DNA from 3 places in the Oerskovia sp. NPDC056781 genome. Region 2 is predicted to be linked to each of the others. Evidence: predicted binding sites of a transcription regulator. Region 2 holds the regulator's gene; each other region holds the start of a gene.

Region 1 (10,931 bases), on a different contig from region 2:
TCGAGGACCAGGTGGCCGAGCGAGAGCGTGTGGAGCTTGCCCCACTCCCAGTCGGTCGTCTTCTTCGACAGCTCGGTCGTCAGGTCGAGCCGGGCCGAGGTGATCGCCCGGTTGAGGACCTCGTCACGGGTCTCGACGACGCTCACGGTCTGACGGTCGTCCCAGAACGCGTTCGTCTCGTCGGCGAGCATGTTCTGCACGACGGCCAGCCACCGGCTGCCGCCCGCGGGACGGATGCTCTCCGGCAGGTCGTCCCAGAACGTGATCTGGAGCAGGTTGCGCCACACCGCGGCGAAGTACGCGGCGGCCGCCGAGTCCTTGTCCATGTGCTGGTCCCAGTCGGCGAGGAGGTCCTGCCCCTCGGCCGCGAAGTCGTTGCGCACGCCCTTGCTGTTCTCGACGTCCTGCTCGAGGAGCAGCGGCACGAGAGCCGCGGCGAACGGGCTCCAGTCGTCGTTCTGGATCTCGTTCATGGTCCGGGCGTCGACCTTGCGGCCCGAGTCGATCTCCTCCTGCAGGAGGGTGCGGATGCGCTGCGAGCGGTACCCGTAGTCCCAGTCCGTCGTGAGGAACGGGGTGGTGCCGGCGGGCAGGACGGCCTGGTTCGCGGCGACGATGAACCCCTCCTCGGGGTCGATCACGCCCGGCATCTGCGCGGCGGGCACGTAGCCGGTCCAGTCGTAGCGCTCGTCCCAGCCGGGCCGCGGCCACGTGCCGTCGGAGGGCACGGGGCCCTCGACGTTCGCCCGTACCGGGATCCGGCCCGGCGCATGGTAGCCGATGTGCCCGTCCGTGGTCGCGAAGACGATGTTCTGCGCGGGGACCTCGAACAGGGCCGCGGCCGCCTTCATGTCCTCGGCGTCCGACGCGAGGTTGAACGCGAAGACCGCGTCCGCGGTGTGCCCGGGGTCGAGGGCGGTCCAGCGGAGCGAGACCTCGTAGTCCCCGAGCGGGGTGCCCTCGGTCGGGGACTCCGCGACCCTGTCCATCGGGAGCACGGTCGAGACGATCGGGCCGTGGACCGTCGAGGCGATCTTCAGCTCGACGTCCTCGCCGCCGTTGACCTTGATGGTCTCCGTGCGGGTCTCGAGCGACTCCCAGTCGTCGCCCCGCAGGTACGTGTCGTCACGCACGCGCTCGATGAAGAAGTCGGTGACGTCCGCACCCATGTTGGTCAGTCCCCAGGCCACGTCGGCGTTGTGACCGATGATCACCCCCGGGAAGCCCGCGAACGAGAACCCCGAGACGTCGAACCCGCAGGCGGCGCTGACCTCGTTGCAGTGGAGCCCGACCTGGGCCCACACACCGGGGGCCTGGAGGGACAGGTGCGGGTCGTTGGCCAGCAGGGGCTTGCCGCTCGTCGTGTGCTCACCCGAGACGACCCACGAGTTGGAGCCGGTGCCCTCGCCACGGCCGACGAGCACGGGCACGGCGGCGAGCGCGGCATCGGCCGCCGCGACGGCGGACTGGAGCTCGCTGCCCGCGAGGGTCGGCGCGTACGCGGTCTGCTCCGCGCCCTCGACCTGGACGGGTTCGCTCGTGGTCGGCACCTCGGACGGGTCGAGGATCGGGAGGTTCGCCTGGGCCGCGTACTGGGGGAAGAGGGTGCCCACGCGGGCGACGTCCTGGGCGACCTTGGCGGGGTCCTGGGCTCCGTTCGGGGCGCCCGCGAAGCCTCCGTACGCGATCGCGCGCTCGAGCTCGTCGTCGTAGTTGCCGCGCAGGTCCCAGGCCATGGCCTTGAGCCACGCGAGCGAGTCGATCGGGTCCCAGGGCTCGGGGTCCGGCACCGAGACGCTCGTGCCGAGGACGGTGTACTCGAGCGCGATCTCGCTCGGGTCGCGGTCCTCGACGTAGGCGTTGACGCCGTCCGCGTAGGCCTGGAGGTAGGCCTTCGTCTCGGGGGCGAGGATCTTCCACTCCTCCTCGGCGACGAGGCGCCAGCCGAAGGTGCGGGTGACCTTGTCCGCGTCGATCGCGACCTGGCTGTCGCCGACCAGCTCGGCCAGACGGCCCGCGGTCACGTGCCGGCGGTAGTCCATCTCGAAGAAGCGGTCCTGCGCCTGGACGTACCCCTGGGCGCGGAAGAGGTCCTCGGGCGTGTCGGCGTAGATCTGCGGGACGCCCTGCGCGTCGCGCAGCACGCTGACCTCGGCGTCGAGGCCCGTCAGGGTGAGGGTCCCGTCGGTCTGCGGGAGCGGCCGGCGGACGGTGACGACGGCGAACACCGACACGGCGACCAGCAGCACGACCACGAGCGCGGCGATCGCGATCACGCCCCGGCGGGCGCGCGAACCTCCCCGTCGGGCAGCAGGGACGGGCGGCGGGGGGTCGCCGTGGACTCCGGCGGGGACATCAGCAGACACGGTGCGAGACTACCCCGGGCAGGCCGGGCGTATGATTAGCACTCAGAAGCCACGAGTGCCAGTCCGGCTGTGTCCTTCCGTCGACCCGACGCGCACGCCGGACGCCACGGACCAGGCTCGCGCCCGGCCCGTGAAGACCGCACTCCCCCGCGACCTCTTGAGGAGAGACCGTGCCCACCTACGCGTACACGTGCACTGCCTGCGGCCACGCCTTCGACATCCACCAGGCGTTCACCGACGACGCGCTCACCGTGTGCCCCGAGTGCGGTGGCCGGCTGCGCAAGGTCTTCTCCTCGGTCGGGGTGACCTTCAAGGGCTCGGGCTTCTACCGCACCGACTCGCGCTCCTCGAAGTCCTCGAGCACGGGCTCGACGACGCCTGCGACGCCCGCGAAGTCCGCCGACTCGTCGAGCAGCTCGTCGTCCGGGTCGTCGAGCAGCGGGTCGTCGAGTGCCTCGGGCTCCTCGGGCTCCGGGGGCTCCTCCACGCCGTCGGCGAACTGACCCTGCCGCGAGCCGTGCACAGGTAGCGCCCGGGGCGTCCTGTGCACAGGTCGGGGGCCGTGCCACGGGCCGCCCGTACGAGCCGCCTAGCGTCGGCGCATGGCTCCTCCCGCATCGTCCGCTGCTCACGCGCCGGGTCGCCGTGCGTCCACGGCCCGACGGCGCCTGCGCGCCCTCGCGTGGCGCTCACGCCTCGTGCTGCTCGCGCTGGGCTGCGGCCTGGTCGCCTCCGTCGTGGTCGACCGCCTGAGCCCTCCACCACCGGACACGAGGCCCGTGGTCGTGACGGCCCGAGCGGTCGGAGCCGGCACCGTGCTGGCAGAGGGGGACGTCACGGTCGTCCCCGTCGCCGCGTCGCTCGCGCCGGCGAGCTCACTGACCACGGTGAGCGACGCCGTCGGGCGGACCACGGCCGTCGCCCTGCCGGCGGGGCAGGTCCTCTCGCCCTCGCTCGTCGCCGCGGGCGACCTCGCGGCCATGGCTCCCACCGGGACGGTCGTGGCGCCCGTGCGCCTCTCCGACCCCGACGTCGCCGCGCTCCTGCACCCCGGCGACCGCGTCGACCTGCTCGCGGCCACGGGCAGCGCGGACGACGCCGTCACGGGCAGCCATCTCGCGCGGCGGGCCCTCGTGGTGGCAGGGGCCCCGGCGTCGGCCTCGTCCGTCGGACTGCTCGGTGACGGCACCCAGGACGGCGGCGTCACGCTCGTCGCCGTGCTCCCGGAGGAGGCCGCCGCGCTCGCCGGCGTCGGCGAGTGGGGTGGCCTGTCCGTGGTCCTGGTGCCCTGAGCATGGAAGGATCGCGTCCGGACCTCGCTCGGGCGACGGGCACCGCCGAACGCCGCGCGCGCCCCGTCCCCACCCTCTCGAAAGGAACCTCGTATGAAGAACGTGTTCGACGGCTTCAAGGACTTCGTGCTCCGCGGCAACGCGATCGACCTGGCGGTCGGTGTCGTGATCGGTGGTGCGTTCACGCTCGTCGTGACCTCGATCGTCAACGGCCTGATCAGCCCTCTCGTCGCAGCGATCTTCGGCGAGCCGGACCTCACCGGCGTCGGGAACTTCACCATCAACGGGGCGGTGTTCAGCTTCGGCCTCATCCTCGACGCGCTCTTCAAGTTCCTGTGCGTGGCTGCCGCGCTCTACTTCGTCATCGTCATGCCGATGAACCACCTCGCGGCCCGGCGCAAGAAGGGCGAGGAGGCCGCCCCAGCGGCCCCGGCCGAGGACGTCCTGGTCCTCCAGGAGATCCGCGACCTGCTCGCCGCGCAGAACGCTCGATCCGCGGACTTCGGCGGTCCGGGCGAACGCTGACCGCAGCGCCCGGGGAGCGCCGTCCTCCCCCAGGGGCGGGGCGTTGTTCCGGTGATCGCCGACAAGTGTTGACGCGTGCGTGGAACACCCCCGGCCCCGCCGGTCCCTCAGGACCAGTGCGGCGGCACGTCGCGCAACAGCTCGGCGTCGTGGCTGTCGGTCGACGCCCCCGGACGGACGTCGCCCCAGGCCGCGGCGTCGTCGTCGGACCCCAGGCCAGCGACTCCCGCCTGCTCGGTCCCCGGTCGCACGACGCGGCGCGACCGGCGACGCACCGACCCGGCGGCCGCGGGACGCGGGGTCGGGCCGACCTGCGCAGGGTCGTCGGAGGGAACGCTGTCGGCGGGGGTCACGATCCCATTGTCTCAGCGTCCCCGACGTGCCCCGGTCTCCCCGGCCGACCCGTCAGTCCGTTCCGAAATCGTCGTCCGCGACCACGGGGACGACGACGATGCGATCGCTGCCGCCCGTCTGCGCGATCCCCCCGAGCTCGGGCAGCCGCGCGTCGCGCACGGCCTGGACCACCCGGCGGATGCGCTCGGCCTCCTTCGCGGGGTCGAGGAACGCCGCGGCGGACCACACCTGCGCGACGACCCAGCCCGTGCGCTCGAGGCGCTCGGCGAGCTGACGGTCACGCACGCGTACGCTGCGCTCGGCGACGTAGGCGTCGTCGTCGGTCAGGACCGCGACCAGGAGCTCGCCCGGGATGTCGGGGTGCCCGACGACCAGCGGGATCCGGTCTCCACCGACCACGCCGTAGTCCGTCTCGACCACGAGCCCCGCACGCCACAGGCGCTCGGCGAGGTCGATCACGAGCCGGTCGGGGTTGCCGCCCACGTCCACGCCGTTGCCCAGGGTGACCTGGTCGGCACGACCGTTGCGCTGCTCGGCGAGGTCGAGGACCTCCGCGAGGAGCTTGGCCCCGTGCCCGCGCAGACGCTCCGGGTCGAGGTCGGACGCCGTGAAGCACGTGACGACGTGCAGACGCCGGCGCGTCGAGCCCAGGGTGTCGAGGAGCATCGCGTCGCCGCCCGGCGCGTTGAGCACGCCGAAGCGGTGGAGCACGCGCCCGTGCGGGGTCCGGCCGTAGCCGATCGACAGGACGATCGTGTCCCGGCTGAGTCCGGCGACGCCCGAGACCTCGGCGACCACCACGGGCTCTGCCCGGGCGCCCGAGAAGAAGACGGCCAGGGCCGGGTTCTGCCGGACCTCGCCGAGGAGCGCGTCCCGGATCCGGTCCGCGTGCACGGGGCTCACGGTGACGATCGCGAGCGACTCCTCGGGTCGTGTCATGGCGTGCTCGATCGCGATCTCCACGACGCGGTCGACCTCGGCCTGCGTGCTCTCGACCGCGCCCGACGCCGGGTCCGGCATACCCGCACCGTCGACCAGGTCGAGGTGGACGAGCGGCTCCGCGCGGGGAAGCGGGCTGGGTCGCAGGACGCCCTCGTAGCCGTGAGCGGCGAGGAAGGCCGTGAGGTACGGGTCACGACGCGTGCCGCCTGCGGACAGGGCGACCGTCGGCAGGATCGCGGCGAGCTCGCCCACGGTCGAGCCCGAGGCGGCCCGCGGGTCGCCGAACACGACGACCTGACGCCCGCGCGCGATCGAGGACAGGACCAGCTCGACCGGGATGTGCTGCGCGGCGTCGAGGATCACGAGGTCGACGGTGCGGGTCGGGGTGAACAGGTGCGGCACGAGGGTCGGGGACGCGACGACGCACGGCCGCAGGCGGCGCAGCACCTCGGGGTAGCGCTCGTGGGCGTCGCGCAGGCTCGTCATCCGCCCCTCGAGGAGCTCGGTGAACAGCGCCTCGGCCTCGGTGCGGTGGTCGCGCATCGCCGCGCCGAGGTGCTCGCGCACCGCGAGCCGCACGGGCGCGGACAGCGCTGCGACGTGCGTGCGGTCGAGGTCGCGGAACCGCCCGGCCAGTGCTTCGAGCCCGGCCCCGTCCTGCCCGGCGAGCGCCGGGTCCTGCGCGAGGATCTGCTCGAAGACCGAGCTCCACCAGGCGAGGTCGAGCTCGGGGCCCACGAGCTCGGGCTCGACACGGCGAGCCGAGAGGTCGTCGAGCAGGTCGCCGAGCCCCTCGTCGCGCAGCGTCCGCAGTGCGGACGTCCGCGCAGGCAGGTTCTCGAGCGCCTCCTGGTCCTCACCGAGGGCCGCGAGTCGCGCCGCCAGCTCGCTGATCGGCAGGTCGAGGAGATCCGACCCCACGGGGGTCGTGGCGAGGACCGGGTCGAGGTACTCGAGGTCGATCCTGACGGCCTCGTAGGTGTCCTCGATCGCGGCGAGCCCCTCGGGGAGGGTGGGCCACCCGCCGCGTGGGCACTGCGCCTGCCAGACGGCGCGCTGCGCCTGGACCTCGATGAGGGCCGCGTGCAGGTCGGGGACCCGGACGCCGGGACGGAGCATGTCCTTGGCCTGCCGGCGCAGGCGACGGCGGTGGGCCCAGCCCATGTCGATGCCGTTCGCTGCCCGCCACTCGCGCGTGCCGGTCGCCTCGACGAGGTCGGTCGCGGTGCGCTCGAAGATCATGGGCTGGAACGCGTCGAGGGTGCCGCGCATGCCGCCGAGCATGCGGAGCTGGTCGCCCCACTGCCGGACGGTCGTGGCGGGGGTGAGGCCCGTGGTCGTCGCGACGGAGGCCACCTGGTCCCGGAGCTGCGGCAGCGTGTGCCCGGCGAGCCGTTCGACCCGGACCAGGGCGTCCTGCGCGTTCTCGGCGCTCGTGATGTCCGCGCCGAACCAGGGCGTCGACGTCGAGCGGAGCGTGAAGGCCCCGACCTCGGCAGCGCGCACGAGGCGGGCCGAGAGGTCGGCCCGGCGTTCGGCGCCGATGCGGATCGTGACCTCGGGTCCCAGGCGGACGGTCGTGCCGGGGGCCGGGCGCTGCGCGGTGAGCCGCGCGAGGGCCTGCAGGGCCGCGTAGGCGGACACGCCCCAGGGCTCGCGGACCAGGTGCAGGGACTCGATGTAGCCCGAGAGCTGTGCGCGCGCACCCAGGAGCCCGTCGCGGACCCGCGCGACGGAGTCGGTGTCGACGGTCTCCGCCTCGGCTGCCATGGCCCCGAGCAGACGGTGGGAGGCAGTGGTCCGCCACGTGGGTTCGGGGGCGATGTCGAGCAGCAGCCCGTCGAGCCCGAGCGCGGCGAGGCGGGTCGAGAGCGTCTCCGCGGAGCGTCGGTGGCCGGGGACGTAGAGGATGCTGCGGCCGCTCGCCGCGGCCTCGGCGACGACGGCGGCGATGGTCCCCGCGGTGTCGGCGCCCGGGGGCGCGTCGACGAACAGGTGGCTGCCGGTCGCGAGCGCGTCGATGACGTGGCGCTGCGCGGGGTCGAGGTCACCCACGCCCCGCTCCTGGGACGGGTCGGCGTCTCCGACGCGCGGGGCCGGGAGCTCGCGCGCGAGCGCGGTCGCTGCCTCCTCGGAGCCGGCGAGGGCTGCGACGACCTCGTGCCGTTCGAGGCCCGAGGCGAGCTCGTCGAGGTCGTCGACGAGGACCTGGCCGGGGTGGACGAACGTCCCGACGAGGACCCGCTGCGCGAGCTCGAAGTCGCCCAGCACCGCCTTGCCCACGGCGGTGATACGGGCCAGGGCGTCCGAGGGGTCGAATCCCGCGGGGGTGAAGGCGCTGCGCGCGAGCGTCACGGGGTCGATCAACCCGCCGTGGGCGCGCAGAGTGCGCGCGAGGACGGGGTTGATCTCGACGGTCGGCTCGAGCGTGAGGTCGTAGTCGGTCTCGCTGTCACCGCGCGGGGTGAGCGTGAGGGGCCGCAGCAGAACAGGGGCACGCACGGTGCGCGGCAGGGCGGGCTCGGCGTCCGTGCCTTCGGCGCCGTCGCGCGCGGGCCCTTCTCCCTGCCCGACGGCGCCACCCGCCGTGGGCGGGGTCGTCGCGGTCTGCGGCGGGTCGCCGGGGTCCCCCGCGGCGGGGCCCGCGGGCAGGCCCGTGGCACCGTCGATGGTCCGGCTGTACGTGGTCCCGGCGACGTGCGCGAGGGCGGCGACGTCGTCGGTCGGGAGGCGGGAGGGCTCGCCCTCGGTCCAGGTCGTGACACCGATCGCGAGGTAGGTCGGCGCGACCCCGTAGCGCTGGGCGTGCTCCTGCGAGCGGACGACCACGGCGCGTGCCCGGCGCCGCGCGGCGGGCAGGGAGGCCCCCTCGCGGAACAGGTTGGACAGTCGGGTCGGGCGCCCGGCGAAGAGCTGCGCCACTCCCGAGGGGTGGGCCGCGGTGAGGTCGACGACCGCGTCGCCCAGCAGGCCGATGTCTGCGAGCGACGACCCGCCCGCGAGCTCGACGAGCGAGGCGCGCCAGGACCGGACGGCGTCCTCGACGAGCTCGGCCGTGGTCGGCGGCTCGACGAGGGTCGGCCTTGCGAGCGTCGTGGATCCCTCGGCGGCCGAGGCCGCACCTCGGACGGCGCTGTCGTGCGCGTCCTGGTCGGTGAGCGGCCGGGCGGGATCGGCCACGGTCTCGCGGGCTGATGGGTTGCGGGCGGCTGCGTTCACTCTCGCACGCTAACCGCCCGGTCGGCCGGAACCGGCACCGGCACGCCGGGGGCGGCGACTTCGGGTGGGTCACGGAGGGTGACGGCTGCACGCCGACGACTTCTGAGGGAGGGGTTCGGCGCCGAGACGTCCGGAGCGCACCGTCGCGCCGCGGGGAAGGCCGAGGAGATTGAGGACGGTGCGCACCGCGCAGGGGGCAGGCGATACGCACCGTCAGAGATGATTGTGCAAGGTCTTCGCGCGTTCGTCAAATGTGTCCACGAGTTGGTCCGCACGGAGATGGACGAGCGTCCAGTTCGATGTGTCGGATTGTTCGTGGACGTCCGCTCGGCGCGGTGCACCCACGCTCTCGCCCCGTCGCCCCGTCGCTCCGTCGCTCCGTCTCCCCGAGCGCAGCACGGCCACGCCTCGGGCGAGGCGTGGCCGTGAGGTGAGCGGCGCCGTCGGGCGGGAAGGGACACCCCCGCCCGGCCGGGCCCCGTGGTCAGCCGAAGAGCTTGGACCCGTGCTTGAGCAGGACGCCCGCGCTCATCAGGACGACCCACGTCGCCGTCAGGAACACGTCCGCGTCCGAGCGGACGAACGACAGTGCCCGCTCCTGCGCCCGGGCCGGCAGGTAGAGGTTGTCCTCGATGATGTTCCAGTGCAGCAGCGTCATGAAGACGAGCGTCGTCGAGAGCGTGACCAGCAGGCACCAGGGGCACAGCGCGCCGATCACGAACATCGACTGGTAGAAGAGCCAGTAGGCGAAGATCAGGCCGAGCGTGTAGACGACCTGCGCGGAGAACATGAACCAGCGCGGGAACCGCACCCCACCGAGGCTCGCGACCGCGATCGTGATGACCACGGGTTCCGCGATCAGCCCCAGGAAGGCGTTGGGGAAGCCGAAGAGCGACGACTGCCACGCGACCCCGACGGCACCGCAGGACAGGACCTCGTTGACGTTGCACGAGAGCTCGGCCGCGGGGTTCGCCGCGAGCAGGACCGCGTCGTAGGACAGGACGAACGAGGCCGTGAGGCTGATGAGCGCGGAGACCAGCATGGTGCCGAACACCCACTGCCTGCTGTGCCGGAAACCCTTGATGCTCGACGGGTCGGTCCTGTGGTCGTCGTGCAGAACGTCGCTCATGCGTGATGCCCTTCCGGCGATGGCCCCCGGCCATCCCCGGAAGCCCTTCCAGCCTAGAGGGGGCCACGAGGCTGGACCCGCCGGTGGGGCGTCTCGCGGACGGGACGCGATCAGCAGATGGACGAGGAGTCGGCGAATGCCGGGAGCAGATGGGCGGTTCGCGCGAACGGGCCATTGTGGCGTGACGCCGGAAAGGTCTCGTGACGACGTGCACGAAATGCCTGGTGCATCTTCCTCGAAAAGCCGTCCCGATCGTTCATGGGTTCATGTCGCCCGCACCCCGGGGGCGATTTCGAGAAGGTGCGACGAATTGTCGGCCGTGACGGGCGAGACTCCGCCGTCCCCCGGGGGCCCGCCCGGCGGCGGGAGCATGGGCCCGACGGCCACCACCCATCCACCCTGCCGGAGATGTTCGAGGAATCGCCCACACAAGTGGGTACCGACGAAACGACCCACCGTGCAGTCGCCCCGAACCCCGTACCGGTCGGGCACGTCGCCGGGAATTCAGTTCGAATTTCAACTACCTCGACCCGTGCGGACCATCTGGCAGCGCGCCCTTTGTACGCACCCCCTTGCCGGTGGCGACCAAGGACATTCGCCCTGCCGCACAGCTCCCCTCACCTTCCGCGCGACCCCACCGGCATCATCCCGTGACCGGACGGCCCGACGCGCACCTCCGCGCGCCCCGGTGTAGACCGGGACCAGGGGCGCGACGCGCCCACCGGCAGCGAAGGAGCCGCCATGCCGATCGGGTACCTGGTCCCCGTGCTGCTCGTCGCGTGCTGCACGTCGGCCTCGCTCAGCCCGGCCCGCCGGCCCCCGCGGTTGGGCCGTCTCTCCTTCCGGATGAGCGTCCTCGTCAACGAGCAGCCGTTCGCCCTGCTGCTCGTGCTGGGCGCGGTCACGGCGCTCGCGCTCGTCGACGGAGACGTCGAGACGACCGGCGGACGCGTGGCTCTCGTCCTGGCCGCGCTGACCGCCCTCGGCCTCGTCCTGGTCGCCCGACGCGGCCTACGGGCAGCGCCCGCGCTCGACCACGCCCTGGTCGACGGTCTGCGCGCAGGACCGGGCACCGTCACGAACCGGGGACTGCCCTGGGCGCGG
Region 2 (10,931 bases):
CGGGTGTCGTTCGGCATGCAGTCGGCCGTGCCGCGCGTGCTCGCGACGCTCGAGCGCACGCACGACCCGCGCCGCATCCCCGACGTGGTGCGCTGGGCGCGCGACGCGGGGCTCGCGGTGTCGCTCGACCTGATCTACGGGACGCCTGGCGAGAGCCTGGACGACTGGCGGACGAGCCTCGAGGCCGCGCTCGCGACGGGCGTCGACCATGTCTCGGCGTACGCGCTCGTCGTGGAGCAGGGGACCAAGATGGCCGCTCAGGTGCGCCGTGGGGACGTCTCCCTGCCGAGCGAGGACGACCAGGCCGAGAAGTACGAGCTCGCGGACGAGCTGCTCACCGCGGCCGGGCTGGAGTGGTACGAGGTGAGCAACTGGGCCCGGCGGGCAGGGACCGGCGACGGCTCCGTGCCGGGTGAGGCGGTGGCGGACCCGGCGTTCGTGTGCCGTCACAACCTGGCGTACTGGCGGGGCGAGGACTGGTGGGGGATCGGCCCCGGGGCGCACTCGTACATCGGAGGGGCCTCGAACCGTACCGACGATCCGGAGGACTCCGCGGACATCTCCGACCGCGTCTCCGACACGGCCGACGACGCGGCCGCGCCTGCACCGGGCGGCCGTGAGGGCGTGCGATGGTGGAACGTGAAGCACCCGCGACGCTACGCGGCGATGCTCGAGGCGGGCGGCAGCCCGGCGGCCGGACGTGAGCTCCTGACCGTCTCGGAGGCTCACCTCGAGCGCGTCATGCTCGGTGTGCGACTGCGTGAAGGACTGGACCTGAGCGTCCTTACCGAGGTGGGTCGGCGCAACGTGGCCGGCATGGTCGCGGCGGGCCTCCTCGACGGAAGAGCGGCGATCCGAGGCCGCGGGGTGCTGACCCTGCGGGGACGGCTGCTGGCGGACACGGTGGTACGGGAGCTGACTGACGGGTGACGACGGTAGGACAGTCGGCTCGGGCGCAGGCCGGAGCAGCCAGGACCTCGACCGACCGCGTCGACGTGTGGCAGCGACTGCGACCTGCTGACCTCGACCTCGAGTCGCCTGACAGGTCCCTCGTCGGGCCCCCGCCGCAGAGCCCACCGGCTCCCGGTGGGTACCGTCCGTCACGACCGGTGCGACCGACGGTCCGGTACCGGCGGATCGCCGGGCTCGACGGGCTGCGCGCGCTGGCCGTGCTCTCGGTCATGGTCTTCCACTTCGCCCCGCAGGTCCTCCCCGGCGGGTACGTGGGCGTCGACATCTTCTTCGTGCTCTCCGGGTTCCTCATCACGACGCTCCTGGTCCGCGAGTTCCGGGCGCGGCGGGCCGTGTCCCTGTCCCGGTTCTGGGTCCGGAGAGCCCGCAGGCTCCTTCCGGCGCTGGGGCTGGTCGTGCTCGTGTGCACGGCCGCCGCGGGGCTCGTCGGGGGCGATCTCCTCGTGGGGATCGGGGCCCAGGTGGTAGGGGCCGCCACGTTCACGAGCAACTGGGTCTACATCGCCCAGGGCAGCACGTACTCCGGGGGACTGGCGCCCCAGATCTTCGCGAACCTGTGGTCGCTCGCCGTCGAGGAGCAGTTCTACCTGGTGTGGCCGCTCGTGGTCCTGGCGGTGCTCGCACTGCGGATCACCCGGCGTCGGGCTCTGGTCCTGGCGGGGGTGCTCGCCGTCGGGTCCGCCGTCGCGATGGCGGTCCTGTACTCGCCCGGCACGGACCCGACCCGGGTCTACTTCGGCACCGACACCCACCTGTTCGGGCTCATGATCGGTGCGTTCCTCTCGTTCTGGCACCTGCGCACGGGGCGTCCGACGCTCGTCCGCGAGGCGCCGCGTACCACGACCCGCAGGGGAACCCTGTTCGTCGTGGGCGCGGGGACAGCGGGCGCGGCCGTCCTGGTCGTCGCGATGCTCTGGATGCCGTGGGACGACGGCATCACCTACCGGGGTGGACTGTTCGTCGTGTCGCTCGCGACGGCCGGGGTCGTCAACCTCGTGCTGCACGCACCGGGCCTCGGCAAGCAGTTGGACCGGGGGCCGGTGGGCTGGGTGGGCGCGCGCTCGTACGGCCTGTACCTGTGGCACTGGCCCGTCTTCGTCCTGGCCGCAGCGCTCGCCGGAGGCGGCGGGCTGTACGCGAGCCCCGGCCCGTGGGTCGCGCTCGCCGCGACCGTCGTGACGTTCGGTGCCGCGGCGCTGTCCTACCGGTACGTCGAGCGTCCCGTCATGGGACGAGGCCTCGCGGGGTACGTGCGGACCGTCGTGGCGTGGCTCCGCCGGGGCGCGTCGGGCCGCAACCCGTTGCCGGTCCGCGGGTGGCTCACGGTCGGCGGGGTCGTGGTGGTCGTCGGGCTCGCGGTCACGGGCTTCGTGCGCGCCCCGGCGATCTCCTCGGTCGAGGCGCAGATCCGCGCGGGCGCGGAGGTCGCCGCGCTGACCCAGCAGCCGGGCGGTGAGGCGCCTGCGGCACCGGCCCCCGACGCGGCGCCCGTGCCCGCGGAGCCCGCGCCGGAGACCCCGGCCGTGGCCCCGACGCCTCCACCCGGCGACCAGGTCACGATCATCGGGGACTCGGTGACGTTGGCGAGCGCGCCCGCGCTGACCGCGGCCCTTCCCGGCGTGCTGATCGACGGTGCCGTGGCCCGGCAGATGAAGGACGCCGTCGGCCTCGTCGACGCCGTCCGCGCGGCCGGGAACCTCCGGCCCTACGTCGTGCTCTCTCTCGGGACGAACAGCACGGTCGACGCCGCGATGATGGACAAGGTCCTCGCCGCGATCGGTCCCGACCACACGGTCGTGCTCGTCACGGGGTACGCCGACCGGTCGTGGGTGCCGGTCACGAACGCCGAGCTGGTCGGCGCGGCCCAGCGCCACGGGAACGTCGTGGTCGCGGACTGGAGCGGCGCGATCTCGTCCCAGCCCGCGCTGCTCGGACCCGACGGCGTGCACCCGACCTCCGAGGGGACGTCGCTCTACGCGGGGGTCGTCTCGGGCGGCCTCGCGCAGGCGGTCGCGCTCCGCGGACCCTGACGACTCACCGGCGTCGCCCGAGGAGGTTCGGGCGTCCCACGCTTCCTGTGGCGGGAATGGCCCGAACGCCCCATCGTGGAGGGTGATCTGTGAAATGTTCGATCGTCACAGTCCGTTCACAGTGTGGCTTGCCGCACCCCGCCGACCCGAGGGATCACGATGAGCGACAACACCGCAGGCGGGCCGCCGCCGGAAGAGAACGAGCCGACCCCGCAGAACCCCTACGCGAGCACACCGGACCCCGGGGCCGCCGCGCAACCGCCCTCCGAGCCCGTACCCCCCAGCCAGCCCCCGGCCCAGCCGCCGGCGACGCCGCCCACGCAGCCCCCGGCGCAGCCGGCGCCGCCCGTGCAGCCGGCGCCGCCCGCGCAGCCGGCGCCGTCCGCGCAGCCCGGGCCTCCGGTCGCCCCGCCGTACGGCGCCCCGACCCCGCCCCCCGCGCAGCCCTACGGCACTCCCGCCGGTGGGCAGCAGCCTCCGTACCCGCCGCCGGCAGGGGCCTACCCACCGCCGGCCGGCGCGTACCCGCCTCCCGGCCAGCCTGCGTATGCGGGGGCCGCGGCGTTCTCGGTGGGTGACGCGATCGGCTTCGGGTGGAAGAAGTTCTGGGCCAACCCGGGACCGTGGATCCTCGCGGCGCTGATCTTCCTGGTGATCAACGCGATCTTCAGCTGGATCTCCGGCGGCTTCGACAACTTCACGGACTACCGCACCGACGGGTTCTCGGACACCAACATGGCCGAGGCGCTGGGGCTGAGCTTCGTCAGCGTCCTGCTGACGATCGTCGGTGTGATCATCAGCTACCTCATCGCCGCCTTCTACTCCCGGGGGGCTCTCGACGAGACGCAGGGGCGCAAGCCCGACGTCGCGGCGTTCTTCCGGATCGCCAACGTGGGCAACGTCCTGCTGGCCGCCTTCCTCGTGGCGGTCATGACGATCATCGGCACGATCCTGTGCATCCTGCCCGGCATCGCGGTCGCGATCTTCTCGGCGTTCGTCTACTACTTCACCCTCGACAAGGAGCAGGACGCGATCACCGCGATCAAGTCCAGCTGGTCGCTCGTCGCGAAGAACTTCGGGTCCGTCTTCCTGCTGCTCCTGGCGCTCTTCGGGATCAACATCCTGGGTTTCCTGGTCTGCTTCGTCGGCCTGCTGGTCACGATCCCGCTGTCCTACATCGCGGTCGCGTACGCCTACCGCCGTCTGGTGGACGAGCAGCCCGTCTGACCTCCGGACAGGTCCCGACGCCGGGCCGTGCCGCACCTCCACCTCGGGTGTGCGGGACGGCCCGTCGTCGTCCGCCCACGGGCCCTGCGGGGTGTGTGCCGGGTGCCGGCAAGGTGAATCGCCCGCTCAGGGGACGGGCACGGTGGCCGCAGGTGTGCCGGACCGGCTAGCGTGAGGCGCCCGGTCCGTCCCGAACGGTCCGGTCCGTCCGTAGAGAGGCCCCGATGAGCAGCCAGAACCCTTCCGACCAGGTCCCTGACTACGGGCAGTACGTGCCCCCGACGGACCAGCACGGCACGCCCGGAGCCCAGCACGGGCAGCCGGGCCAGCCCGGCCAGCAGGGGTGGCCCGGTCAGCAGCCCCCCTACGGCCCTCCCGCGGGCCAACAGGGTCAGTACCCGCCCCAGGGCCAGTACCCGCCGCCGGGCTACCAGGGCGGCCCGGCCGCCCCGCTGTCACCCGCCGACACCAAGACCTGGGCGAGCCTGTCCCACCTCCTGGGTGGGATCCTCGGGTTCCTCGCACCGCTCGTGATCTGGCTCGTCTTCCGCGAGCGCAGCCACGTCGTCGACGCCGAGGCCAAGAAGGCGCTCAACTTCCAGATCCCCGTGGCCCTCGTCCTGCTCGCCGCGAACTGGGTGCTCCCGGGCTTCCTGTCCGGTCTGGTCGTCCTCGGCGTCTGGGTGGCGTCGCTCGTGCTCGGCATCATCGCGTTCCAGGCCGTCAGCAACGGCCGTCCGACCAGCTACCCGATCGACGTGAAGATCGTGAAGTAGCGCAGGCCGACGCACGTCGAGAGGGGGTGTCCCAGGCAGGCCTGGGACACCCCCTCTGGCCGCGTCACCGCGGGCGCCGGACCTCAGTCGGCCGTCACGAAGTCGATGAGCTCCTCGACGCGGCCGAGCAGCGACGGTTCGAGGTCGGCGTAGGTGCGCACGGTCCCGAGGATCCGCTGCCAGCCCCGGGCCACGTCGGCCTGCTCGGCCGCCGGCCACCCGAGCTCGCGCAGGATGCCGCGCTTCCACTCGGTGCCGCGCTCGATCACGGGCCACGCGTCGAGGCCGACGCGCTCGGGCCGCACGGCCTGCCACACGTCGACGTAGGGGTGGCCCAGCACCATGACCGTGCCGGGACGCACGCCTCGCAGGGCCTCCGCGACCAGGCGCGTCTCCTTGCTGCCGGGGACCAGGTGGTCGACCAGGACGCCCACCTTGCGCTCCGCCGTCGGGCCGAAGTCCTTGAGGGCTTCGCTGAGGTTGTCGACGCCGTCGAGCAGCTCGACCACGACCCCCTCGATGCGCAGGTCGTCGCCCCACACCTTCTCGACGAGCTCGGCGTCGTGCTTGCCCTCGACCCAGATGCGGCTGCCGCGTGCGACGCGCGCCCGGACGTTCGCGACCGCCCGTGAACCCGACGCGGTGCGCGTCGGGGCGACGGGCGCCGTCGAGGTCACCGGGGCGGTCAGCTCGACGGGCTCGCCGTCGACCCAGAAGCCCGGGCCGAGGGGGAAGGTGCGCGTGCGGCGGGCACGGTCCTCGAGGACGACGACGTGCATGCCGCCGGACTTCTCGACCCGCACCACGGCGCCGACCCAGCCGGTCTCGACGTCCTCGACGACGAGGCCGCGCTCGGCGGGCTGCGGGCGGGAGACCGGGCGCCGGCGGTGGGGGACCGGGGCGGGGGTCGCGCTGGACAGGACGTCGGAACCGTAGCGATCGAAGCTCACCGACGTCACCCTAGGCGCTCGTGGCCCCCACTCCCGGAAGGGGCGCGCGGCGACGCGCGAGGTCGTCTCCGACCTCGACGGAGCGGGGCTGCTCGCCGGGTGCGGGCCCACGCGCCGTGGTACGACTGGCCGGTGAGCACTTCGAACGGTCCCGCCGCGCCCGACGCCCAGCGGTGGCGCGTCCTGGGGCTGTGCCTCGCGGTCGGGTTCGTCACGATGCTCGACGTGTCGATCGTCAACGTCGCGCTCCCGTCGATCGAGAGGGCGCTCGACGCGGGCCCGACCGAGCTGCAGCTCATCGTCGCGGGCTACACCCTCGCGTTCGGGCTCGCGCTCGTCCCGGCCGGCCGCCTGGGCGACGCGGGCGGGCGTCGCACGCTGTTCGTCGTCGGCCTCGTCGGCTTCGCGCTCACGAGCCTCGCGGCGGGCCTGGCGCCGAACGACGAGTGGCTCGCGATCGCCCGGCTCCTGCAGGGCGTGAGCGCGGGCATGCTCAACCCTCAGGTCATCGGGCTCATCCAGCAGATGTTCTCGGGGTACGAGCGCGGCAAGGCGTTCGGCATGTTCGGCGCGACGATCGGCGTCTCGACGGCGCTGGGTCCGCTCCTGGGCGGACTGATCCTCCAGGTCGCGGGCGAGGAGAACGGGTGGCGGTGGATCTTCGGGATCAACGTCCCGATCATCGCGGTCGTGCTGCCCCTGGCCATCAGGTTCCTGCCCGTGACGGCGCGCAGGCCCGGTCCGCGCAGGCTCGATCCCGTGGGCCTCGTCCTCGTCGCGGTCGCGACGGTCGCGGTCATGCTGCCGTTCGTCACGACGTCGGGCCAGGACGACGACCCCGGCCGCTGGTGGTGGCTCGCGCTCGGGGCGGTCGCGGTCGTCGCCGCAGTGTTCTGGGAGCGGCGATACCAGCGCACCACGGGCGCCCCGGTCCTGGACCCGCGGGTCCTGTCGCTGACGTCGTTCCGCAACGGCACGCTGCTCGGCATCACGTACTTCGCGGGGTTCACGGGCATCTTCCTCGTCGCGACGCTGTACCTGCAGAACGACCTGCACTTCACGCCGCTGCACGCGGGGCTCATCGGGATGCCGTTCGCGATCGCGTCGGGCGTGGCGTCGTGGCTCGCGGGTCGCGGGGTCGCGCGCTGGGGCAGACCGCTCGTGGTCGCGGGCCTCGTGGTGGTGCTCGTCGGGCTCGGGGGCGTGATCCTCGCGATCCGTGCCACGGGGGACGACTCGTCGGCCGCGGGCTGGGGCATCGCCCTGACCATGATGATCACGGGGATCGGCAGCGGGACCGTCATCTCCCCGAACCAGACCCTGACCCTGGCCCGCGTCCCCGTCGAGCTCGCGGGCGTCGCAGGCAGCATGCTCCAGCTCGGGCAGCGCGTGGGATCTGCCATGGGCATCGCCGTGGTCCTCTCGACGTACTACTCGCTCAAGGCGGGCGGATCGACGGGAGCCGTCGCGGCGAGCACCGCGATGCTCATCACGGTCGCCCTGGTCGCGGTCTCGCTCGTGGTCGCGGTCGTGGACCTGCGGTCGCGGCACGCGCACGCCACGCCCGCACGGTGACGTCCGCCACGTGAGCGCCGCCGCCGGGCGCCGTGCCGCGTGGGCGGCACGCCCAGGCCCGGGGAGAGCCTCGGGCCCGACGGCGGAGCGCGGGCCGCTCCGTCGGCTGCGGCCCCAGCCGGGCCACGGTCGGGAAGACCCCGTGAGGAGCATGTGCACGTCGCGCCCCACGCCTCTCGCGACCGCGTAGAATTAGCACTCGACGGTGGAGAGTGCGAGAACGCGCGACGATCGGGAGGTGGCCATGAGCGAGGAACGACGGCTCGACGTGCTGCGTGCGATCGTCGAGGACTACGTCCTGACGAGGGAGCCGGTGGGATCCCGGGTCCTGGCCGAGCGGCACCGCCTGGGGGTGTCCCCCGCGACGATCCGCAACGACATGGCCGCCCTCGAGGAGGACGGGTACATCGCCCAGCCCCACACCTCGGCCGGGCGTATCCCCACGGACAAGGGCTACCGCCTGTTCGTGGACAGGCTCTCGACGGTCAAGCCCCTGTCCTCGCCCGAGCGGCGGGCGATCGAGACGTTCCTGTCGGAGGCCGTCGACCTCGACGACGTCGTGGCCCGCGCGGGGCGTCTGCTCGCCCAGCTCACGGGCCAGGTCGCCGTGGTGCAGTACCCGTCGCTGCGCCGGTCGGGCCTGCGGCACCTCGAGCTCGTGCCGGTCGGCGACCGGCGGCTGCTCGTGGTCATCATCACGGACACGGGCCGCGTCGAGCAGCGCACCCTCGAGGTCACCCAGGCGCCGGACGAGGCCACGCTCGCCGAGCTGCGCTCGCGGCTCAACGCCGTGGCGGCGGGCAAGCGTCTGGCGGAGCTCGGCAAGGGCTTCGCCGACGTCGCCGAGGAGTTCCGCCCCGAGCACCAGGACCTCGCTCGCTCGCTCGCGCTGCTCGTCGAGGAGACGCTGTCCGAGGAGTCGGAGGAGCGCATCGTGCTCGCCGGCACCGCCAACCTGGCCCGGGTCGGCATGAGGTTCGAGCACGCGCTGCGACCGGTCCTCGAGGCGCTCGAGGAACAAGTCGTGCTGCTCGGGTTGTTGACCGAGATGGCCGCGGAGTCCGGGGTGAGCGTGCGCATCGGTCACGAGACGCAGCTCGAGGGGCTCGCGGAAACCTCGGTCGTGACGAGCGGATACGGTAACGAGGGGGACTCGGTCGCGCTGATCGGCTCGATCGGACCGACCCGCATGGACTATCCCGGGACGATCGCCTCGGTCCGCGCGGTCGCGCGGTACCTGTCGCGCGTCCTGACCGCATGAGTTCGGTTCTTGCGCCGGCGGGCGCCGCGCCGGGTCCTTCGACCCTGGTCGTCACCGCACGGTGTTGTCGGAAGTCGCCGATCCTGGATCGGCGTGCGCTAGTAGAGAGTGACCTGTGAGCGACTACTACGAGATCCTGGGCGTGCCCCGGGACGCGAGCCAGGACCAGATCAAGAAGGCCTACCGCAAGCTGGCCCGTGAGCTGCACCCTGACGTCGCGGGCGAGGCCGCCGAGGACAAGTTCAAGGACGTGTCCCGCGCCTACGAGGTGCTGTCCAGCCCGGACAAGCGCCAGCAGTACGACCTCGGCTCGGACCCGTCGGCCGCCGGTGGGGGCATGGGCGGAGGGTTCGGCTTCCAGGACATCTTCGAGACGTTCTTCGGGGGCGGCCAGGCGCAGTCGGGCCCCATCCCGCGCGCACGCCGCGGCCAGGACGCCCTGGTGCGTCTCGACATCGACCTCTCGGAGGCGACCTTCGGGGCGCGCCGCGAGCTCCAGGTCGACACCGCGGTGATCTGCGGAACCTGTTCGGGCTCGTGCTGTCGCCCCGGCACGTCGCCCCGCACGTGCGACGTGTGCAACGGCCGCGGCACGGTCCAGCGCGTGGCCCGTTCGTTCCTCGGCCAGGTCATGACGACCGCCCCCTGTGCCGCGTGCCAGGGCTTCGGCACCGTGATCCCCGAGCCGTGCGCCGAGTGCGCGGGCGAGGGTCGCGTGCGCAGCCGTCGCACCCTGACGGTGAACGTCCCCGCGGGCGTCGACACGGGCACCCGCATCAAGCTCACGTCGCAGGGCGAGGTCGGCCCGGCCGGCGGCCCCGCGGGCGACCTCTACGTCGAGATCCGCGAGCGCAACCACGAGGTCTTCGTGCGTCGTGGCGACGACCTGCACTGCACGCTCCAGGTGCCCATGACGGCTGCGGCCCTCGGGACGGTCCTGGAGCTCGAGACCCTCGACGGCCCGCAGGAGATCGACCTGCGCCCCGGGACCCAGCCCGGTCAGATCGTCACGCTCAAGAACCTCGGCGTCGGCCACCTGCACACCGGTGGTCGCGGTGACCTCAACGTGCACGTCGAGGTCCAGGTCCCCACGGGCCTCGACGAGGAGCAGGAGGAGCTGCTGCGCTCGCTCGCGAAGGCCCGCGGCGAGGAGCGCCCGGACCCGCGCCTGTCCGCCGCGCACCCGGGCGTGTTCTCCCGCCTGCGCGACAAGCTCTCGGGGCGCTGACATGAGCGCGCCGGTCTTTCTCGCGGAGGCGAGCAGCCCGTCGGAGAGCGGGGCGGCGGGTGGCCTCGCCGCCTTCCCGGCGGGTTCGCTCTACGTGCTCGACGGCGCCGAGGGGCGCCATGCGGGCGTCGTCCAGCGGCGCGGGGTCGGGGAGGCGGCCGACGTCGTCGACGGCGAGGGCCTGCGCCTGCGGTGCACCATCGAAGGGGTCGAGCCCTCCGGGGTCCACCTGCGCGTCCGTGAGGTCGTCGAGGAGCCCGCGCCCGACGTCGTCGTGACGCTGGTCCAGGCCCTCGCGAAGGGCGACCGTGACGAGATGGCGATCGAGGCGGCGACCGAGGTCGGCGCCGACGCCGTGGTCCCGTGGCAGGCCGAGCGCTCGATCGTGGTGTGGCGTGGCGACCGCGCGGCCAAGTCGCGCGCCCGCTGGCTCGCGACCGTGCGCGCCGCGACCAAGCAGGCGCGACGTGCCCGCCTTCCCCGGGTCGACGTCGCGATCGACACGCGCGGGCTCGTCGAGCGCACGCGTCAGGTCGTCGACGCGGGCGGTGCCGTCATCGTGCTGCACGAGGAGGCCGTCGCCCCGCTCGCCGAGGTGGCTCTGCCCGTCCCCGCGTCCCAGGACGTGGCCGCGGCGGGACGAGCGCCCGAGGTGCTCGTCGTCGTCGGGCCGGAGGGTGGGATCTCCGAGAAGGAGGTCGAAGCGCTGACCGGTGCCGGCGCGCGCACCGCGCGCCTCGGCCCGCACGTGCTGCGGACCTCGACGGCAGGCCCGGTCGCGATCGCGATGCTCGTCCAGCGGCTCGGCCGGTGGGGCGGGGCGGACGACGAGCGGTGACCTCGCGCGTGGTGCCGACGCACGACCTGCCTCCCGGGCCGTGCCGGCGAGCCGGGGGTAGCCTGCCGTCATGA
Region 3 (6,621 bases), on a different contig from region 2:
GCAGGAAGTCGCCCACGGCCCGGAGCTGGGGCTCGACGGGGGCCAGCGCCTCGGCCCAGTCCGGGGCCATGATCTCGGCGAGCGGACGGTGGGCGCCCTCGGACGTGCCGTGGGGCGCGGCGGCCGTGCCGGGCGCTGCGGCCGGGGCGGTGGGGCCGGGGGTGGCGGACGGGTCCTGCTCGAGGGACCCCGAGGTCGGTGGCGTCGCGAAGGTGTTCACGCGGCGAGGGTACGCGAGCGGGTGAATGACATGGTTGTGGTTCGCGCGTAGGCTGGTGCGGTCCAGGTGCCCGCCCCTCAGGAGCGGGTCGCGTCCCGACGAGTGAGGATCTTGCCCATGAGCGAAGCGTTCGCCGCGACCGAGCACCTCGTCGCGCCCACCGGGACGGACGACGCGCCTGTCGAGGGATCGGAGCTCTCGGCCCGTGACCAGGAGATTCTGGCCTTCGAGCGTCAGTGGTGGAAGTACGCCGGGGCCAAGGAGCAGGCGGTCCGTGAGCTCTTCGACATGACCGCGACGCGCTACTACCAGGCGCTCAACACCCTGATCGACTCGCCTGCGGCCCTCGCGCACGACCCCATGCTCGTCAAGCGCCTGCGTCGGATGCGGTCCACCCGGCAGCGGGCGCGGTCGGCCCGTCGCCTCGGCGACATTTAGTCGCTGGGCCAAGTCGGGCTAACCTGTCGCCGTGAGCAAGAGCGATTACCCCTACGCGCCTGACGAGTTCGACGTCCCCGCGCCCGAGGGCGCACCCGTGGGGGTCTATCGCGCTCCGCGCAGCGGCTGGAGCAAGACGTGGCCCTTCCTCCTCGTCGCGGTGATCTTCGCGGGTCTCGCGGTCGGAGGGGTCGCTGCGATCTCCGGCGGTCTCGGTCAGAAGTCCCCTGCGGAGGCCGACAAGCCCGCGGCGGAGCAGCCGGCCGACGGTGCGGCTGCTGAGGAGCCTCCGGCCGCGGAGGAGCCTCCCGCCGCGGAAGAGCCCCCTGCCGCTGAGGAGCCTGCGGCCACGGAGGAACCGCCCGCGGACCCCGCCACGGACCTCACGGCCCTGCTCGCAGCCGCGGACAAGGGCGCGTACGTCCGGGTCCTGAACGACGGCGGGCCCGCCGGTGAGGCACGGACCGGCAAGGACGCGCTGGACGCCAAGGGGTTCACCAAGACCAAGGCCGAGGACTACCCCGGCGACTCCGGGCTCACGGCGACCACCGTCTGGTACACCGAGAACCGCAAGGAGACGGCGACGGCCGTCGCAGCGATCCTCGGCATCCCGGCCGAGCAGGTGACCCAGGCGCAGGTGCGCGAGGGGGACGTGGTCGTCGTCGTGAAGTCGGCCCTCGCACCCGCTTCCTGATCGCCCGGCCCCGCTTCCGGCCACTGCTTTCCTCGTGTGACCTCTGCCACTAGGCTCGACCCCACCACGGGGCGTCCGATGCTCCGATGCTCGCATCCGGTTCGTACGCACGAGGAGACGTCGATGGCACAGGGCACCGTCAAGTGGTTCAACGCCGAGAAGGGCTTCGGGTTCATCACCCCGGCCTCGGGCGGGCCGGACCTCTTCGTCCACTACAGCTCGATCCAAAGCGACGGCTACCGGTCGCTCGACGAGGGGCAGCAGGTCGAGTACGAGCAGGGGCAGGGTCAGAAGGGCCCCCAGGCCGAGCAGGTGCGCGCGCTCTGAGCGCCGTGACCCCGGCCCGGCACCTGACCGAGGTGGACGTCGTCGTCGTCGGGTCGGGTCCCAACGGGCTCGCAGCGGCGGTGACGTGCGCCAGGGCCGGGCTGTCCGTGCGCGTCCTGGAGGCGCAGCCCACGGTCGGCGGGGGTTCTCGCACGCTGGACCTCGGGCTGGCCGAGGGCATGCTCCACGACATCTGCTCCGCCGTGCACCCCATGGCGTGGGCGTCGCCGTTCTTCCAGGCGTTCGACCTGCCGTCGCGCGGGGTCGAGCTGCTCGTGCCGGAGGTCTCGTACGCGCAACCCCTGCCAGGCGGTCGCGCGGGGATCGCCTACCGGGATCTCGACCGGACGGTCGACGGTCTGGGGCCCGACGGCGCCGCGTGGCGCTCGCTCCTCGGCTCGCTGTCCCGGCAGCCCGGGCACGCGGTCGCGACGGCGCTCGGTGACAAGCGCAGCGTCCCCGCGGGGCTCCTTCCGCGCGGGATCCCGACCGCGGCCCGTTTCGGCCTCGGTGTCCTCGAGCAGGGTACGAGCATGTGGGACCGGCGCTTCGTGGGAGACGTCGCACCGGCGCTCCTCACGGGGGTCGCCGCGCACGGGATCGCCCCCATGCCCTCGCTCGCGTCGGCCGGGGTCGCGATGCTCCTCGCCTCCCTCGCGCACACCGAGGGCGGCTGGCCGATCCCCCGTGGGGGGTCGGGAGCGATCGTGACCGCTCTCGTCGCGGATCTCGAGGCGCACGGTGGCCAGGTCGTGACCGACCACCCGGTCCGCTCGGAGTCGGACCTGCCTCCGGCGCGCGCGATCATCTTCGACACGACCCCGCGCACGGTCGTCGAGGTCTTCGGGTCCCGCCTGACGGGCCGGGCCGCGCGTGCGCTCACCGCGTTCCCCTACGGCAACGCGGCGGCCAAGGTCGACTTCGTCCTGCGCGGGCCGGTGCCGTGGCAGCACGCCGACGTCGGACGAGCGGGGACCGTCCACGTGGGTGGTACGCGCGCCGAGATGGCCGCAGCCGAGGCCGCGGTCGCTGCCGGCACGCACGCCGAGCGTCCGATGGTTCTCGTGAGCGACCCCACCGTCGTCGACCCGTCGCGCAGGGTCGGGGACCTGCGGCCCCTGTGGGCGTACGCGCACGTCCCCGCCGGCTCCACGCTCGACGTCACCGAGGCGATCACGGCACAGATCGAGCGCTTCGCGCCCGGCTTCCGCGACGTCGTCGTGACCTCGCGTTGCGTGCCGGCCGCGCGCATGAGCGAGCACAACGCCAACTACGTGGGTGGGGACATCGCGGCGGGGACGGTCAGCCTGTGGCGCGTGATCGCCCGCCCGACGGCGCGCCTCGACCCGTACGCGACCGGGCTCGACGGCGTCTACCTCTGCTCGGCCTCCACGCCTCCCGGACCCGGGGTCCACGGGCTCGGGGGCTGGTACGCGGCACGGCGCGTGCTGCACCGGGAGTTCGACGTGCCGCACCCGCCACGACTGGCGCCCTGACGCCGGGAGCGGGACGGAGCGGCCCGGGCCCATGGGGCGGGCCGGATCGCTCGTGAGGACGGACCCGGGAGCTCCGGGCCCGACGCAGCCGGGCAGGGCTCAGGAAAGCGCAGCGTCCTCAGCGCGCTGGTCCTCGAGCTCGACGAGCGTCAGCACCACGAGCGCCGAGCTCCACGTGAGCGGGGCGACCGCCGCAGGGGAACCGTCCGCGAGGACCTTCTCCGGGATCGCGCCCGAGGCGGTCCGATGGGTGTCGAGCCAGTCGAGCCAGCTCTCCGCGGCCTCGACCTCGCCGGTCGAAGCACCGGCCAGCGCGAAGAGGGCGGTCTGGGGCGTCCACGAGATGCCGTCGGTGCGCCAGCCCGCCCCGGGCGCCACCCCGCCCGCGGGCCGGAGCATCGACATGACCGACGACCGCCACGCCTCGTCGGCCCCCTCGAGGGCTGTGGGTTGGAAGGGAGGCAGGGCGAACGTCGTCGCCGCGTCCTGGGGGCCGCCGGACGCGTGCCGCGGGTAGCCCTGCGGTCCGAAGCGCTCCTCGATGGCCGTGCGCAGCCGCGCGGCGGCGCGGGCGGCGTCGGCCGCGGACGCCCACTGCTCACCGTCGGCGTAGATCGATCGGGCCGCCTCGAGGCCCGCGAGCAGGGGGGCCGCGGTGCCGAGCGTGAGCTCGGTCGGGTGGACCTCCCAGTAGTCGCTCGACGGCGGGGGCAGCGCGGTGTCCTCGTCGAGGATGCCCAGGACGTAGCTCGTCGACGCGTCGACGAGCGGGGCGAGCCGCTCGCGCGCTGCCGCACGGTCCTGGGGGGCCTCGATCTCGTCGAGCACGGTCCAGGCGGACCACAGGGCCCACCCGTTGCCGTCGGACTGGCCGCCCCGGTCGTCGGGCACGCCCGAGGCGTCCGGCAGGTAGCGGGCCTGGAACGATCCGTCGGTCTCCTGGACCGACCGGAGGAAGTCCAGCACTCGCAGAGCGTCGTCCACGTGACCGGTCCGTGCGTAGGCCGCCGCCGTGAAGGACGCGTCCCGGGGCCAGACGAAGCGCCACCTCGGGGAGGGGGCGGCGAGCGAGGCGCCGTTCACGAGCGTCAGGGCGTGCAGGTCGAGCAGCGCGTCCTCCCCGAGAGCGGCGAACCGGGTGCCCTCGCCGGGGAGGTCCCCCTCGGCGAGCCAGGCCCTGGAGGCGCCCGCTGCGCGCTCGGCGGCCTCCACGTCGAGGAGCCGGTCCGCCGTGAGGGGGGAACCGGCGATCACCGTGAGGCGGTCGACCTCGCCGTCGGCCGGATCGAGGCTGCCGGCGACCTGTGCCGGGTCGAGCGCGGCGGGGTCGAGGACGCGGCTGCCATCGAGGTAGGTGGCCGCCATGCCGTCCGGGAGGCGGAGCAGGGAGTCGTCCTCGGCCGTCGCGACGCCGTCCTGGTAGAGGTCGACGTGCGCGTCGGTCGGCAGGGGGACGGGGGTGGCACCCACCGTCACGAGCACCACGACAGGGGCGATCGCTGCTCCGAGCACCGCCAGTCGCCACCGCGTCGTCGCGAACCTCACACTGCGCATCCTAGGACGAGCCGGACGCTCGCTGTTCCGCTGCGGGCGATAGGGAGCAGCTGGCCTTGCACTCGCCCCTGCCGAGTGCCAATAATGGCGTTAGCACTCTCGGTATGAGAGTGACAGGTTTCTCTGGTCGTCAGGTGAGGCCCGCGAGTCGGCGTGACATGAACGCCGACGTGCGCGAGCCGTCCGTCGCGGGCGCCGACCGACCGTCACACGCCACCAGCGGAGGATCAATCCCCATGGCAAAGATCATCGCCTTCAACGAGGAGGCTCGTCGCGGGATGGAGCGCGGGCTCAACGTCCTCGCCGACACCGTGAAGGTCACGCTCGGCCCCAAGGGCCGCAACGTCGTCCTCGACAAGAAGTGGGGCGCGCCCACCATCACCAACGATGGTGTGAGCATCGCCAAGGAGATCGAGCTCGACGACCCGTACGAGAAGATCGGTGCGGAGCTCGTCAAGGAGGTCGCCAAGAAGACCGACGACGTCGCGGGTGACGGCACCACCACCGCGACCGTGCTCGCCCAGGCGCTCGTGCGCGAGGGCCTGCGCAACGTCGCGGCCGGCTCGAACCCGATCGCCCTCAAGCGCGGCATCGAGAAGGCTGTCGAGGCCGTCACGGCTCAGCTGCTCGTCGCCGCCAAGGAGATCGAGACCAAGGAAGAGATCGCCGCCACGGCCGCGATCTCGGCCGGTGACCCCGCGATCGGCGAGCTCATCGCCGAGGCCCTCGACAAGGTGGGCAAGGAAGGCGTCATCACCGTCGAGGAGTCGAACACGTTCGGCCTCGAGCTCGAGCTCACCGAGGGCATGCGCTTCGACAAGGGCTTCCTCGCCCGCTACTTCGAGACCGACCCCGAGCGTCAGGAAGCGGTCCTCGAGGACCCGTACGTCCTGATCGTCGAGTCGAAGATCTCGAACGTCAAGGACCTCCTGCCGCTGCTCGACCAGGTCATGAAGGCCGGCCGCAGCCTCCTCATCATCGCCGAGGACGTCGAGGGCGAGGCCCTGGCCACCCTCGTGCTGAACAAGATCCGTGGCACGTTCAAGTCCGTCGCCGTCAAGGCTCCGGGCTTCGGCGACCGCCGCAAGGCCATGCTGCAGGACATCGCGATCCTCACCGGTGGCCAGGTCATCTCCGAGACGGTCGGCCTCAAGCTGGAGACCGCGACCCTCGACCTGCTCGGCCAGGCTCGCAAGGTCGTCGTCACCAAGGACGAGACCACGATCGTCGAGGGTGCCGGCGACGCCGACCTCATCGCGGGTCGCGTGAACCAGATCCGTTCCGAGATCGAGAAGTCGGACTCCGACTACGACCGCGAGAAGCTCCAGGAGCGCCTCGCCAAGCTCGCCGGTGGTGTCGCTGTCATCAAGGCCGGCGCCGCGACCGAGGTGGAGCTCAAGGAGCGCAAGCACCGCATCGAGGACGCCGTCCGCAACGCGAAGGCTGCCGTCGAGGAGGGCATCGTCGCCGGTGGTGGCGTGGCCCTCATCCAGGCCGGCGCCGTCGCGTTCGAGACCGCTGCCATCACCGACCTGGTCGGCGACGAGGCGACGGGTGCGCAGATCGTGCGCGCCGCGATCGACGCCCCGCTCAAGCAGATCGCGATCAACGCCGGTCTCGAGGGTGGCGTCGTGGCCGAGAAGGTCCGCAACCTCCCCTCGGGCCACGGCCTGAACGCCGCGACCGGCGTCTACGAGGACCTGCTCGCCGCAGGCGTCAACGACCCGGTCAAGGTCACGCGCTCCGCGCTGCAGAACGCTGCGTCCATCGCAGCGCTCTTCCTCACGACCGAAGCGGTCGTCGCGGACAAGCCGGAGAAGAACCAGCCGATGCCCGGTGGCGACGGCGGCATGGGCGGCATGGACTTCTGATCCGTCCGCTCGTGCGGTCGG

The links. The regulator HrcA, encoded in region 2, represses chaperone genes, less so after heat shock. The targets are predictions, from matches to a motif close to TTNGCACTCGNNNNNNNCGAGTGCNAA.
Region 1: the regulator HrcA is predicted to act here: its motif matches at 2,402-2,428, upstream of ACFRCR_RS04985 (FmdB family zinc ribbon protein).
Region 3: the regulator HrcA is predicted to act here: its motif matches at 4,820-4,846, upstream of ACFRCR_RS14995 (glycoside hydrolase family 15).

The regions. Positions count from the first base shown of each region.
Region 1 covers NZ_JBHUAD010000033.1:366-11,296, forward strand. The annotation lists gene ACFRCR_RS04980 (penicillin acylase family protein) at 1-2,366, opposite strand, end outside; gene ACFRCR_RS04985 (FmdB family zinc ribbon protein) at 2,537-2,869, shown strand; gene ACFRCR_RS04990 (SAF domain-containing protein) at 2,969-3,658, shown strand; gene mscL (large conductance mechanosensitive channel protein MscL) at 3,752-4,183, shown strand; gene ACFRCR_RS05000 (hypothetical protein) at 4,291-4,536, opposite strand; gene ACFRCR_RS05005 (hypothetical protein) at 4,589-8,698, opposite strand; gene ACFRCR_RS05010 (vitamin K epoxide reductase family protein) at 9,183-9,827, opposite strand; gene ACFRCR_RS05015 (alpha/beta hydrolase) at 10,569-10,931, shown strand, end outside.
Region 2 covers NZ_JBHUAD010000002.1:33,089-44,019, forward strand. The annotation lists gene hemW (radical SAM family heme chaperone HemW) at 1-930, shown strand, start outside; gene ACFRCR_RS00500 (acyltransferase family protein) at 1,110-3,002, shown strand; gene ACFRCR_RS00505 (hypothetical protein) at 3,162-4,229, shown strand; gene ACFRCR_RS00510 (DUF4870 domain-containing protein) at 4,454-5,005, shown strand; gene ACFRCR_RS00515 (DUF3097 domain-containing protein) at 5,089-5,955, opposite strand; gene ACFRCR_RS00520 (MFS transporter) at 6,088-7,530, shown strand; gene hrcA (heat-inducible transcriptional repressor HrcA) at 7,775-8,791, shown strand; gene dnaJ (molecular chaperone DnaJ) at 8,907-10,019, shown strand; gene ACFRCR_RS00535 (16S rRNA (uracil(1498)-N(3))-methyltransferase) at 10,021-10,857, shown strand; gene ACFRCR_RS00540 (histidine triad nucleotide-binding protein) at 10,928-10,931, shown strand, end outside.
Region 3 covers NZ_JBHUAD010000203.1:51-6,671, reverse strand. The annotation lists gene ACFRCR_RS15020 (uracil-DNA glycosylase) at 1-220, opposite strand, end outside; gene ACFRCR_RS15015 (DUF3263 domain-containing protein) at 338-658, shown strand; gene ACFRCR_RS15010 (LytR C-terminal domain-containing protein) at 690-1,352, shown strand; gene ACFRCR_RS15005 (cold-shock protein) at 1,476-1,679, shown strand; gene ACFRCR_RS15000 (phytoene desaturase family protein) at 1,685-3,175, shown strand; gene ACFRCR_RS14995 (glycoside hydrolase family 15) at 3,275-4,729, opposite strand; gene groL (chaperonin GroEL) at 4,966-6,600, shown strand.